DNA from 4 places in the Vibrio crassostreae genome. Region 2 is predicted to be linked to each of the others. Evidence: predicted binding sites of a transcription regulator. Region 2 holds the regulator's gene; each other region holds the start of a gene.
What was found. Region 2 encodes CRP, which controls carbon source genes, mostly activating them, when cyclic AMP is high. Its sites were predicted from a motif close to TGTGANNNNNNTCACA; they were not measured.

Region 1 (3,443 bases), 180 kb from region 2:
TTGGTCAACGTCAGCTTGTGCTTTAGCGTCAGTACCAACTAGAGCTTCAGCGATTGGGCCGTTTACAGCTTCAATAGCTTTAAGAACACCTTTACCTAGGAAACGTGATTTGTCGCCGTCACGTAGCTCAAGAGCTTCGCGAGAACCAGTAGATGCGCCAGATGGAGCAGCAGCCATACCTACGAAACCGCCTTCTAGGTGTACTTCAGCTTCTACAGTTGGGTTACCACGTGAATCGATGATTTCACGACCTAGAACTTTAACGATCTTAGACATTGAATGTTTCCTTCTCGTTGAATATATAAATGTCAAATTTAAAGGTAGCAGCACAACTTACGCAGCTACCTGTATTCCTTTTTACTTCTCTAACTCGCCGCGCTGGAACTCGCCAGCCGCTTTAACGAAACCTGCAAACAATGGGTGACCATCGCGAGGTGTTGAAGTGAACTCCGGGTGGAATTGAGCAGCAACGAACCATGGGTGGTTCGGGTTCTCAATAACTTCAACCAGTTTCTTGTCCGCAGATAGACCCGATACTTTTAGGCCCGCTTTTTCGATTTGTGGACGAAGATTGTTGTTCACTTCGTAACGGTGACGGTGACGTTCATGGATCGTCGCGCTACCGTATAATTCGTAAGCTTTAGTCCCTTTCGCTAGGTGACAAAGCTGTGAACCAAGACGCATTGTGCCGCCTAGGTCAGATGATTCTGTACGCTCTTCAACTTTACCTTCGCCATCAGTCCACTCAGTGATAAGACCAACTACTGGGTACTTAGTTTCAGTACAGAATTCAGAAGAGTGTGCCCCTTCCATTTTCGCAACGTTACGAGCGTACTCGATAAGAGCTACTTGCATACCTAGACAGATACCTAAGTACGGTACTTTGTTTTCACGAGCGTATTGAGCAGCAAGAATCTTACCTTCAACACCACGGTCACCAAAGCCACCAGGAACTAGGATTGCATCTAGGCCTTCTAAAACTTCTACGCCACGAGACTCAACGTCTTGTGAATCTACGTATTTAATATTAACGCTTAGGCGGTTTTTCAAGCCTGCGTGTTTTAGCGCTTCATTTACTGATTTGTATGCGTCTGGTAGTTCAATGTACTTACCAACCATACCAATCGTCACTTCACCCGTTGGGTTAGCTTCTTCGTAAATTACTTGTTCCCATTCAGACAGATCTGCTTCTGGAGCTGTGATGCCGAAACGCTTACATACAAGTTCATCAGTGCCTTGAGCTTTAATAAGCTGAGGGATCTTGTAGATAGAGTCAACATCGCGCATAGAAATAACTGCATTTTCTTGCACATTACAGAACAGAGCAATTTTCTTACGCTCGTTCGAAGGAATGTTGCGGTCTGAACGACAAACTAGGATGTCTGGCTGAATACCAATAGACAGCAACTCTTTTACAGAGTGTTGCGTCGGCTTAGTTTTCACTTCGCCCGCAGCTGCTAGGTATGGCACTAGAGTAAGGTGCATGAACATTGCGCGTTCACGGCCTAGTTCTACTGCTAGCTGACGAATCGCTTCCATGAATGGTAGAGATTCGATATCACCAACCGTACCACCAACTTCAACGATCGCGATATCGTGGCCAGCTGCGCCAGAAATTACACGCTCTTTGATAGAGTTAGTGATGTGTGGGATAACCTGAATAGTTGCACCTAGGTAATCACCGCGACGCTCTTTAGCGAGTACGTCTGAGTAAACACGACCTGCAGTGAAGTTGTTACGCTTAGTCATCTTGGTGCGAATGAATCGCTCATAGTGACCAAGGTCAAGGTCAGTTTCAGCGCCATCTTCCGTAACGAACACTTCACCGTGCTGAGTCGGGCTCATAGTGCCTGGATCAACGTTGATGTAAGGGTCAAGCTTCATCATAGTCACTTTAAGACCACGAGCTTCTAAAATAGCCGCAAGAGATGCTGCAGCAATACCTTTACCTAGAGAGGATACAACCCCGCCAGTAACAAAAATGTAATTTGTCGTCATGTTTAACCTGAAATTGGTTGAATGAGGGAAATGGACTACTTCTGGACGGGATGAAAATATACCAGAAGCCCCTTATCGCCACAACGTGAAATCTATCACACTGCTATTTTTTATTTTTTGCTTCAAATCAATTCATGATAAAAGCTTTGGTTATCTTTTCTCCGCCACTTTGACTTCATCCCACATGGAATCAAGCTGTTGTAGTGAAAAATCGGTCAAAATTTTATCTTGCTGACGAACTTTTTGTTCCACCCCTTTAAAGCGACGTGAGAACTTCAGATTGGCTTTATTTAAAGCCGACTCTGGATTTTTACCCAAATGTCGCACCAAATTGACCGTCGCAAACAGCAAATCACCCAACTCTTCTTCAACCAAATCTTCATTTGGCGTCACTTGAAGCGCTTCTTCTAGCACCTCATCGACTTCCTCTAAAACCTTATTAGCCACTGGGCCAATAGAGTCCCAATCGAAGCCATATTTCGCTACCTGTTTTTGAATCTTTGTAGCACGAGAAAGCGCAGGTAGAGAGTTTGGTATTGAGTCTAGAATACTTTCTTGAGTTTTGCCTGCCTGTGCTTTTTCTTTGGCTTTTTCAGCTTCCCAGTTGGCATTAATTTCTTCATCATTGGCAAACTCGGTATCAGAAAATACATGAGGATGACGGCGCGTTAGCTTCTCATTGATGCCATCAACCACATCAGAAAACTCAAACAGCCCCTGCTCTTTCGCGAGCTGACTGTAGAAAATCACCTGAAACAGCAGGTCACCTAGCTCTTCTTGTAGGTTCGGCCAATCTTTGTTGTGAATCGCGTCCACCACCTCATAAGTTTCTTCGATAGTATGCGGCACAATTGTTTCAAAATTTTGTTTCAAATCCCAAGGACAACCACCTTCAGGATCGCGCAGCTTAGCCATAATCTGTTCAAGTTGTTCAATCGGATGGTTCATCGTTTTCTTCCTATTCACTGTCTTTGATTTTTAAATTTAATACTTCTGTTAAAACTAAAAAAGGCGAGCAGCTAAAACCACTCACCTTTCTATTCTTTCCGTCATCCCCAAGAGTGAAGAATGAGCGAGTTGGGGATCTCAAACCGCCTTACGAGATTCCCTATCACGTTCGTCCCTCACTGTAGGGAATGACTTGGATGACACAAAAGTATCATCCAAGTCTCTTAACACTCATAACATCTTTGATTTGCTCGACTCGGCTGGTCACGCGACTCAAGATTTCAATATTGGTCACTTCCAAATCGAAATCCATTACCGATAGCTGACGTTTATAGTCGATGCGACTCTTCATTGTCGTCACGCTGATCTTCTCGTTCGAGAACAGTGAGGTGATGTCTTTCAGCAAGCCATTACGCTCCAGTGCTTCAACACGCAGCGTTAGGATGTAAGAACCGACGAAGCCATTACCCCAGACTGTATCAATAATACGCTCTGGT
Region 2 (3,443 bases):
GTTTCCATCGCTTCACACGTCCAGAGATGGATGTCGAGATCCGTAAAGCGCGCGAGCAAGGTAAGCACATCAGCTACTTTGGTCCTCAAGCCAACGACTTTGGTGCGCTAGAAGAGTTCTTCCGTAAATACGGTAACGAAGGTACAGGTAAAGTAAGAAGCTACCTGCACACCTTTGATGAAGCCGTGCCTTACAATCAAATGCCGGGCACCTTCACGCCATGGCAAGAGATCCCGGAAAATTCCGATGTGATGTTTTACGAAGGCTTGCACGGCGGTGTGGTTGATGGCGACATTAACGTTTCTCAACACGTCGATTTGCTGATCGGCATGGTGCCCATCGTAAACCTAGAGTGGATTCAAAAATTCGTTCGTGACACTCGCGATCGTGGTCACTCACGCGAAGCGGTAATGGACTCCATTGTTCGTTCAATGGATGATTACCTCAACTACATTACCCCGCAATTTTCGCGCACTCACATAAACTTTCAGCGTGTTCCAACCGTAGATACATCGAACCCACTTAACGCCAAAGGAATTCCAAGTTTAGACGAAAGCTTCGTAGTTATACGTTTGCGTGGCATCAAAAACGTCGATTTCCCCTACCTTCTGGCTATGATTGATGGCTCGTTTATGTCTCGTCATAACACACTAGTGGTACCAGGCGGCAAGATGAGTTTTGCTATGGAGCTCATTGTGAGGCCAATCCTGCAACAACTTATCGAAACCGGAAAAATAGGTTAACAAAACGACATTCTGGTTGATTACTTTTCATACCGTGATCATGTGCACAATTTTGCGTAAAAAATCGTAGCTTGGTCACGATTAAAATCAAGAAATAGTACCTGAAAAAGGATACTATTCTTAAACGAAACACAAGATAGCTTGCAGCGCTCAACGAGTGCTCTTATCCTACAAGTCAATCCAGGCTTAGCTAAAATACGGAAAGCGGCAAGCATACCCTGCAGAGGAAGTGAGATATTATGGTTCTAGGTAAACCTCAAACCGATCCAACATTAGAGTGGTTCCTTTCACACTGTCATATTCATAAGTACCCTTCAAAAAGTACTTTGATTCATGCTGGTGAAAAGGCAGAAACCTTGTACTACATCGTTAAAGGTTCTGTGGCAGTTCTTATCAAAGACGAAGAAGGTAAGGAAATGATTCTTTCTTACCTAAACCAAGGCGACTTCATCGGTGAGCTTGGCTTGTTCGAAGAAGACCAAGAGCGTACTGCTTGGGTTCGTGCTAAATCTCCTTGTGAAGTAGCTGAAATTTCTTTCAAGAAATTCCGTCAACTTATCCAAGTGAACCCAGATATCCTAATGCGTCTTTCAGCGCAAATGGCAAACCGTCTACAAGTAACTAGCCAAAAGGTTGGTGACTTAGCGTTCCTTGACGTAACAGGTCGTATCGCTCAAACGCTACTAAACCTAGCGAAACAGCCAGATGCAATGACTCACCCTGACGGCATGCAAATCAAGATCACTCGTCAAGAGATTGGCCAGATCGTTGGTTGTTCTCGTGAGACAGTTGGTCGTATCTTGAAGATGCTAGAAGAGCAGAACCTAATTTCTGCACACGGTAAAACTATCGTGGTATACGGCACTCGTTAATCTCGATTAACTGAGCCAAAAATTTGAAAGCCACCAAATGCAAATTTGGTGGCTTTTTTGTTTTCTAAAGATCTATAGAACAGATACGAGAAACGAGAAGAACTCACAGAATCCTATTTGTAAACTTCCTAGAAGCGAAGCGTACTCGCATATCTAGGATAAGTCCGTTCTCGTACCTTTTATTAACCGTTGGTGCTCTCAAAGATCTTATCCGCCGATGCGGCCACAAAACCTGTGTAAAGCTCACCGTTGACCATCGCATAACGCTTAGCGAACTCATAGAAGCCGCCTGGAATCATCTCATTGCCTTCAACAAATGAAACTGGGACTTTGTCTGCCATTGTTGATGATTGCTCTAATAAGACCTCTGGAGAGCCTTTAACCTCACCGCCAGATGCGTTGATAGTAAAGCCAGACTCGCTCAGGTAGTCATTCACCGCCTGCACTTCATCAAAGTTATTCAGCTGGTTCACACTTACCGTAAAGTGGTTTGCACCATATCCATGAGCCGCTAGCCAAGATGCGTATTCGCTCTCTTTAGCTAGTACTTGGAAATCAGCGAAACTCAAATCCCATTGGCGACCACCAAACAAGAACTCATGACCTTGAAGCTTGCTTGCATCAACCTGCTCAACTAACTTAGCAACGATCTGTTGTAATTCACTAGAACACTCTTCGACCTTCAATTCACTAATGAACACTTTTGGCTGCTTCGGGTCTGGGTGCTCGTAGTGTTTAGCCACTAGCTTCTTGCTCTCAAACAGGTAGTCGCCACACGCCTTGTAACCCAGTTCCAGGAAAGGCTTAGCTAGTGTTTCAATACCGAGAGGGGCAACATTAAAAGTACGCAGTGCAATATGGTCGTTGATCAGCGCTTCATCTTCTTTCAGCAAGTGATGCACTTTCTCAGCCGATGGACACAGCCTGTGAATGTAATCGTCCCATAGTGATTTAAAGAGTAGATCGGGCGTCATGGTGACTCCTTGTCAGAGGTTCTAGCAAGCTAGTAATTTGGATTAGAAAGGGAGAGGCTGAGACACAGAGTCAGCAGCCATCAGCCTGTGACATACTTGTTCTATTATTATCTACCGCCCAATCTAGGTGTCGGACGGGATGGAAAAGGGAAGCGATAACACCACTTCCCTATTTCAAGCTTAACCAATGAGCCTAAGACTCATTAGCCTAAATTAAAGCTCAATACCTGGGCTAAACGATGCTGGTAGTTGAGTTTCGCCACCTTCCATTGAAGCCATAGGGTAAGCACAGTAGTCAGCTGCGTAGTAAGCACTTGGACGTAGGTTGCCTGAAGCACCCGGACCACCAAACGGTGCATCACCACTTGCGCCTGTTAGCTGACGGTTACGGTTAACAATACCCGCACGGATATGGTCAACGAAGTATTCCCATTCAGAATCGTCTGTTGATACAAGGCCTGCAGACAAACCAAAGCGTGTGTCGTTAGCTAACTCGACCGCTTGCTCTAGCGATTGGTAACGAACCACTTGCAGCAATGGACCGAAGTACTCTTCATCTGGCAGGTCAGCAATATTGGTTGCATCGATAATGCCCGGAGAAACAAACGCCGCTTGACCCGCTTTTGCTTCTACTAGGCTGACACCACCTAACGATTGCAGATTAGCTTGCGCGTCTAGAATAAATTTAGCTGCAGCTTCAGAGATCTGAGGGCCCATGAAAGGTGCAGGTTCAGCGAATGGCTGATCGACACGAATCTTTTGCGTAGCTGCGACCAGTTTATCTAGAAGCAGATCGCCCTTCTCGCCAACAGGCACATACAAGCGACGAGCACATGTACAACGCTGACCCGCAC
Region 3 (3,443 bases), on a different replicon from region 2:
GTAGCAAGTCTAGGTGCTGACGCTTGTATTCGTGTAGACGCTTGATCTGCACATCGAAGATAGCGTTAGTATCTAGTTCGATACCCATGTTCTCTTGAACCCAATCAGCAAGACGCTGTTTGTTTTCTTTCTTAACAGCCATGAATTCTTTTTGGAATTTCGCGTCTGTTGCAAACTTAGCGATACCTTCTAACTGCTCAAGTTTTGCAGGCCACTCAGTACCGATCTTGCCAGTAATTAGCGTAGATAGACCTGGATTACAGAACTTCAACCAACGACGTGGCGTAATGCCGTTCGTTACGTTAGTCAGTTTACCTGGGAAGATTTCGTTGAACTCTGGGAACAAGTCTTTCTTAACCAGTTGAGAGTGAAGCGCAGCTACACCGTTTACTTTGTAAGAGCCAATCACACATAGGTTTGCCATGCGAACCATACGGTGGAAACCTTCTTGAATGATAGAAAGCTTCGCTTGCTTCTCACCGTCACCAGGCCACATCTTGCGAACTTCTTGCATGAAGCGGTGGTTGATTTCAAAAATGATTTCCATGTGACGTGGAAGAAGACGGTTGATCAGTGATTCAGACCAAGTCTCTAGTGCTTCAGGAAGTAGTGTGTGGTTCGTGTATGCGAACGTATGAGCACTGATTTCCCATGCTTGATCCCAAGATAGACCTTTCTCGTCAATCAAGATGCGCATTAGCTCAGGAATCGCAATTGTTGGGTGCGTATCGTTAAGCTGAATCGTTTCTTGCTTAGGCAGATCTTCTAGAGAAAAACCTGCTGCTTCGTGACGACGTAGAATATCGCGAACAGACGCTGCTGAGTGGAAGTACTGCTGCATTAGACGCAGAGTCTTACCTTTCTCGTGGTTGTCGTTCGGGTAAAGTACTTTAGTGATGTTACCTGCATCGATTAACGAGTGTTGTGCTTCGAAGTAATCACCGTTATTAAAACTTGCTAGTGAGAATGGTGCGATTGCCTGACATTCCCAAAGACGTAGCGGGTAAACCGTGTTTGACTCGTAACCTACGATAGGTAGATCCCAAGGCATTGCTTTTACTTCCATACCTGGAACCCAAGTACGTACTTCTTTACCGTCGATGAATTCAACTTCTACATGACCGTAAAAACCAATGTGTTGTGCTAGTTCTGGACGAGCGACTTCCCACGGGTAACCTTCAACACCGCGCCATGCGTCAGGTGCTTCTTGTTGGCGGCCGTCTTGGAAAGATTGTTTGAATAGACCATACTCGTAGTGAAGACCGTAGCCTACTGTTGGGTATTCTTGAGCAGCACAAGAATCCATGAAACAAGCAGCTAGACGACCAAGACCACCATTACCTAGTGATGGGTCGCGTTCTTCTTCTAGAAGGTCAGTTAGGTTTTGACCTAGCTCTTCCATTGCATGAGTGATCTGTTCGTATAGACCCATGCTGATCAGGTTGTTACCTGTCAGACGGCCAATCAAAAACTCTAATGAAAGGTAGTTAACGCTTTTCGCGTTCTTAATTTTTTCATCGTTTTCAGTTTCTAGCAGGTCGAATGTTGTGAGTTCTGCTAATGCGCGACCCATTGCTAGGTACCATGCGCGGCTATCCGCGTTTTCAATAGTTGTTGCGTAGGTTGCAGATAAATGCTTCTTAACGCTTTCTTGGAACGACACTTTATCGAAAGTTTTTTGCTGAGTTGGTTTCATTTCAGAAATCTCGCTTTTAATAGTTCTAATTCATCTGTGACATATCGTGCATGGTCACCATAAACTAAACATCCTCCCGCTAACGCGACTGACTAGGAGTAGATAGGAGGGCGTAGGGGGCGTACCGACTTAGGGTTAGTGATCTGACTCTCATGTTCTGACTTCGAACAAAAAGTTGGAGTGACTAAGATCACAAGCTCCCGTTCGATAACTTAACTTCAATTGATGTGACTTTTATTTAACCAGATTACAGTCATTATCAAATCTGAGTTTCAGATCACGAAAATAATTTCTCGCTCTCATCCTTTGCATAGATTCCCGTGTAGGGAAGAACAAAGTCACATTCACGAACCAACCAACAACGTGATCAAAGTCTCAAATAAAGGGCGTAGACACCCAAAAACATGCAGAAGCGCAAGGTTTCTGAGGAGGATCATAGTCGGTGCCGTTTTGCTTCACGTAATATGAGTGAAGACTTAAGTAATTAGGCTAATGTCATTGGATTGCACTCAACGATAGATTGGGATAATTCTGAACATAGCCACGGAATAGGTGAAAAACTTCGACATGTGGATCCCATCGAAACTAACTCGTCCCGGCCGCTTACATAATGCAATCCTACGACCTAGGGTTCTCGATCTGCTTCAGAACGCAGATTGCTATAAGCTTGTGTTGTTCCGCTCTCCAGCGGGCTACGGCAAAACCACCATGGCTGCACAATGGTTGGTAGATAAACCCAATGTGGGTTGGTACAGCATTGATGATAGTGACAACGATGCCTTCCGCTTTATCAACTACCTACTTCAATCACTTAATAAAGCGACTCAAAATGCCTGTCCGAATGCCCAAAAATTAGCAGAAAAACGACAATTTTCATCGCTGCATTCTTTATTGAGTGAAGTGTTCGCCGAAATGTCTGAATTCCATCACGAATGTTTTCTAGTGTTGGATGACTATCATTTGGTCAACAATGACGACATCCACGAAGCAATGCGCTTCTTTCTTAAACACATGCCCGACAACCTAACGCTAGTTGTAACCAGTCGTGGTACACCACCACTTGGTACAGCAAACCTGCGCGTTCGTGATTTAATGATCGAATTGGGTAATGACTCGTTGGCGTTTGATACCGAAGAAACCACACGTTTTTTCAACCAACGTGTTGCTGATGGCATTGATGACATCACCGCAGACAGTATCTGTAACTATGTAGAGGGTTGGCCTTCTGCTCTGCAACTTATCGCGCTGCAAGCACAGCACCAAAAACGCACCCTTGCACAGTCCGCAGAGTCGTTTTCTCACTTTAACCACGCCCATCTTTGGGACTACTTGGTTGAAGAAGTATTCGACCTGCTAGACAAAGAAACCCGACAGTTCTTGATGCAATGTTCTGTGCTTGATCACTTCAACGATGAGCTTGTGTGTGCACTTACACAGCGCGAAGATGCGTTAGGTATGATCGAATCACTCAACCGTTTTGGTTTGTTCATCTACCCACTTGAGGGCGAAAAGAACTGGTATCGCTTCCATAACTTATTTGGTGAATTCCTCGCACATGAGCGTCAAGCTCGAATCCCTCAACAGGAAGCAGAACTGCATCGAAGTGCGGCAAAAGCGTGGATCAAGCAAAACACACCACACCAAGCACTACGCCACGCACAGCGCGCTGAAGATCCAGAACTGATCATTCAAATCCTGACTGAACACGGTTGGCCGATGTTCAACCAAGGTGAGCTTTCATCTTTAG
Region 4 (3,443 bases), 890 kb from region 2:
TCGGCTTTATCGCCTTTCTGAATTTGACTCTTTAGATCCTTACGTAACATAGGATCGTTGAGTAAGTGAGTAAACAGGTCAAAGATCGCTAATGCGTCTTTATTGATTTCGCTATCTAAGCGCTTTCGCATGCGCTTAAAGTCATTGAGGGCATTTTCAACCGCTACCGCCAACAACTCATGCTCTCTCTCTACATTGAGCGTCGAAGCAGGATAAACATCGGTAAGTTCAGGCTGGGTGTTGTCCCACCATAAATCACCAATCGCCACGCCCGATGAAGCTGCAATACCTTTAGTCGCAGGTAGCTTCTGTTGCTCTAACAGCCAATGACCTTGAGTTTGGGCGTGCGCCACAATAACGGCAAGTTGTGCTGAGAGCGTGACAAGGAAAGATTCTTCCATCTCACTGAATAAACGCGGAGTCTTCTGTTGAATGACCAATACACCGAGTACTTGCTTGCGGTGGATAATCGGAGTACCGAGAAAAGAGTGATAGACGTTTTCTCCAAGCTCTGGAAAAAACTTATAAGCAGGGTGAGCAGATGCTTGTGCAAGGTTGATAGGTTCAGCACTTCTTTTAACAAGGCCAACCAGACCTTCGTCAAAACCAATGTGAATGCTATTGCCTTTGAAGATCAGGCCTTGAGTTGCCATCAACTCAAGGCGCTGCATATCATTATTTGCCAAATACACGGTGCAACATTCCGTCTGCATCGCACTGCATGTCTCTTTCACCAAAATATCAAGAGCCGTCGACACATCTTCAACTCTTGATACGTGTTCAACTATTTCCCTTAGTTGACTGAGCATGCTTAACCTCTACGCAATTTGCGCTTTCCTTTTATTTTTCGCTCTTTAAACGGCATTGCTAAAGATGCGAACTCTTTCATCGCTCGACGGTAAACATCTCGCTTGAAAGAAACAACTTGTCGAACTGGGTACCAGTAACTCACCCAACGCCAACCATCAAACTCAGGTGTACTTCCACGCTGCATATTGATATGCGATTCATCGCAATCTAAGCGCAAAAGAAACCACTTCTGTTTTTGTCCAATACAGACAGGTTTAGAATCCCACCGAACCAGTCGTTTGGGTAGCTTGTAGCGTAACCAATGACGACTTGTCGCGACGATCTTTACATCCTTTTTAGTAAGGCCAACCTCTTCATACAACTCGCGGTACATTGCCTGTTCCGGAGTCTCACCTTCATCTATTCCCCCTTGAGGAAATTGCCATGAATGTTGCCCGTATCGTTTAGCCCAGAAGACCTGACCATGGTTGTTACAGATTACAATACCAACATTTAATCGGTAACCATCGCCATCTATCACTGGCCAACCTCTATCTAAATTTTTAATTACTCTGATTTTTCCACATATCCCCAATCGGAGCAAACTTAGTGACGTGATAAGCGCTATATTTATGAATAATAACTAGGAATATGGATAAGTTTTGCTCAAATCCTAGTTACCCACACAATAGTGAGACATAGACCACATTTATTCACCTTTTCTGTGAATAACTATGTGAAGAATTACCCGTAATCGTTTTTTTTAATCCATAGATTCATCAACATAAAAACGAAAAATCAATAAAAATTAATTTATCTTTATATAAATCAATCAATTAAAATAATATCTTAGTTTTAAAAAACATTAGAAATGTAAAAGATCTTTCAGAAATCCGACATGGTTAAAGATCAACCACTCCGATGTTTATCCACACTACCAAGTGAAAGATTCATTTTGAACCCCATTTGGCAAGCATTTTATCCACCATAAACCCCTGTTTATTTATCCACTAAATTAATATTTCAATTAATTACCTTTATGTCCTGTGGATAACCCTGAGTTTGATCCCTTTTCTCGCAAGGAGATCATTTCTTAACCAGTCGTCATTTGGTGATAACTTCTGATAAAATCGTTTTTTTGATCATACCTTTTATTATGAAACCAGAACCACAAACACAACAAGAGCTGTTAGAGCGCGCGTATGCCATCGCCGGAATGACCTTTAAAGAGCTCGCCGACGAAGCCGAGATGCTGATGCCAAACGACCTTAAGCGTGATAAAGGCTGGGTTGGGCAGCTATTGGAATGGCACTTGGGTGCACCTGCAGGCAGCAAGCCAGAACAAGATTTTGCCAAGCTAGGGATCGAGCTAAAAAGTATTCCGATTGGCTATTCTGGCAAGCCACTCGAAACCACCTTTGTGTGTGTCGCGCCTTTGATGGGTGTGCAAGGCATAACTTGGGAAACCAGCCACGTTCGAAACAAGCTGTCTAAGGTGTTGTGGATCCCTGTCGAGGGAGAAAGAGAGATCCCGTTAGCAGAGAGGCATGTAGGATCCCCTTTATTATGGACACCTAGCCAAGCTGAAGACGAACTCTTGAAAAGAGATTGGGAAGAACTAATGGAATTGATCGTGTTAGGCAATGTGGAGCAGATAACAGCAAGACACGGTGAAGCACTGCATTTACGTCCAAAAGCTGCCAACAGTCGAGTGTTAACCGAAGCTTACGGTGCAAGTGGAAAACCTATCAAAACTAAACCACGTGGTTTCTATCTACGAACTCAATTCACCCACAAACTGCTGACAACACATTACGCATAGATCGTTTAATCAAGCCTCGGCAGCGAAAGCTATCAATGCGTTACAAAAGAGCCTGCAATTAGAATCAATCTCTAGCAACAAACGCTCTCTTAATGAGGTTTAAGCGCCAGTTCAATGTCACAGTAGCTTTGGCTTGGCTCATTACCAAACTCATCATACGCGTTATGTAGGCGAAGATACGCCTTTTCAAAGCCGAGCCGGAGTAACTCCTCTTTCACTTGATCCAAGGATCCAAAGTGAAGCGGCTCGCCGTCTTGCTTTACCGGTTCTAGCTTGTGTTTGTACTCCACCGCCAGTAGATATTCTGAGATATCAGAACAGCCTATAACGTACACTTTTGGAGTTTGATAAGAGTCTTTATGCTCTCCATGTAACCACATGTCTAATTGATGCTTCTGCATAGCCAGCCTCCCTTGCTCTATAAAGCTTAGTAGAACTCTTTTCCTTTACTAGATAACAACTTAAAAAAGCATAGATAACGGCTTAAAAAAGCAAAAAAGAGAAGCAAGAGCTTCTCTTATTTGACCAGTTCTAGTTCAAAAGTTTGCACTTTCGACGCCATAACTATCACTGTGACTTATCTTAGGGGTTGAACGGTGCTATCAACCCCGCAGATTACGTCGGTATTCGCGCACTTAGGACACGACGAAGGTGACGTACTCGACGTTCAATAGTGACAACTTCTGGTTCAGAAAAACCAATAGGTCGACCGTCAGCCTCAAGACCAATATCTCTTAATAAGTGAGTATTGTTCCATGGTAGATCATATGAACTACGACGAACTTTTCGTTGCCATTCACGCTCTTCACGACGAAGATCGGCACGGATAAGG

Region 1: the regulator CRP is predicted to act here: its motif matches at 2,083-2,098, upstream of OC193_RS13210 (CTP synthase).
Region 3: the regulator CRP is predicted to act here: its motif matches at 1,876-1,891, upstream of OC193_RS21755 (glycogen/starch/alpha-glucan phosphorylase).
Region 4: the regulator CRP is predicted to act here: its motif matches at 1,482-1,497, upstream of rppH (RNA pyrophosphohydrolase).

What each region holds. Positions count from the first base shown of each region.
Region 1 is NZ_AP025476.1:2,975,566-2,979,008, forward strand. It holds gene eno (phosphopyruvate hydratase) at 1-276, opposite strand, end outside; gene OC193_RS13210 (CTP synthase) at 358-1,998, opposite strand; gene mazG (nucleoside triphosphate pyrophosphohydrolase) at 2,149-2,946, opposite strand; gene relA (GTP diphosphokinase) at 3,158-3,443, opposite strand, start outside.
Region 2 is NZ_AP025476.1:3,158,884-3,162,326, forward strand. It holds gene OC193_RS14265 (phosphoribulokinase) at 1-743, shown strand, start outside; gene crp (cAMP-activated global transcriptional regulator CRP) at 983-1,615, shown strand; gene OC193_RS14275 (DUF1338 domain-containing protein) at 1,798-2,589, opposite strand; gene astD (succinylglutamate-semialdehyde dehydrogenase) at 2,803-3,443, opposite strand, start outside.
Region 3 is NZ_AP025477.1:1,345,346-1,348,788, forward strand. It holds gene OC193_RS21755 (glycogen/starch/alpha-glucan phosphorylase) at 1-1,696, opposite strand, end outside; gene malT (HTH-type transcriptional regulator MalT) at 2,264-3,443, shown strand, end outside.
Region 4 is NZ_AP025476.1:569,755-573,197, reverse strand. It holds gene ptsP (phosphoenolpyruvate--protein phosphotransferase) at 1-809, opposite strand, end outside; gene rppH (RNA pyrophosphohydrolase) at 812-1,330, opposite strand; gene mutH (DNA mismatch repair endonuclease MutH) at 1,946-2,611, shown strand; gene OC193_RS02620 (DUF6482 family protein) at 2,701-3,012, opposite strand; gene OC193_RS02615 (hypothetical protein) at 3,227-3,443, opposite strand, start outside.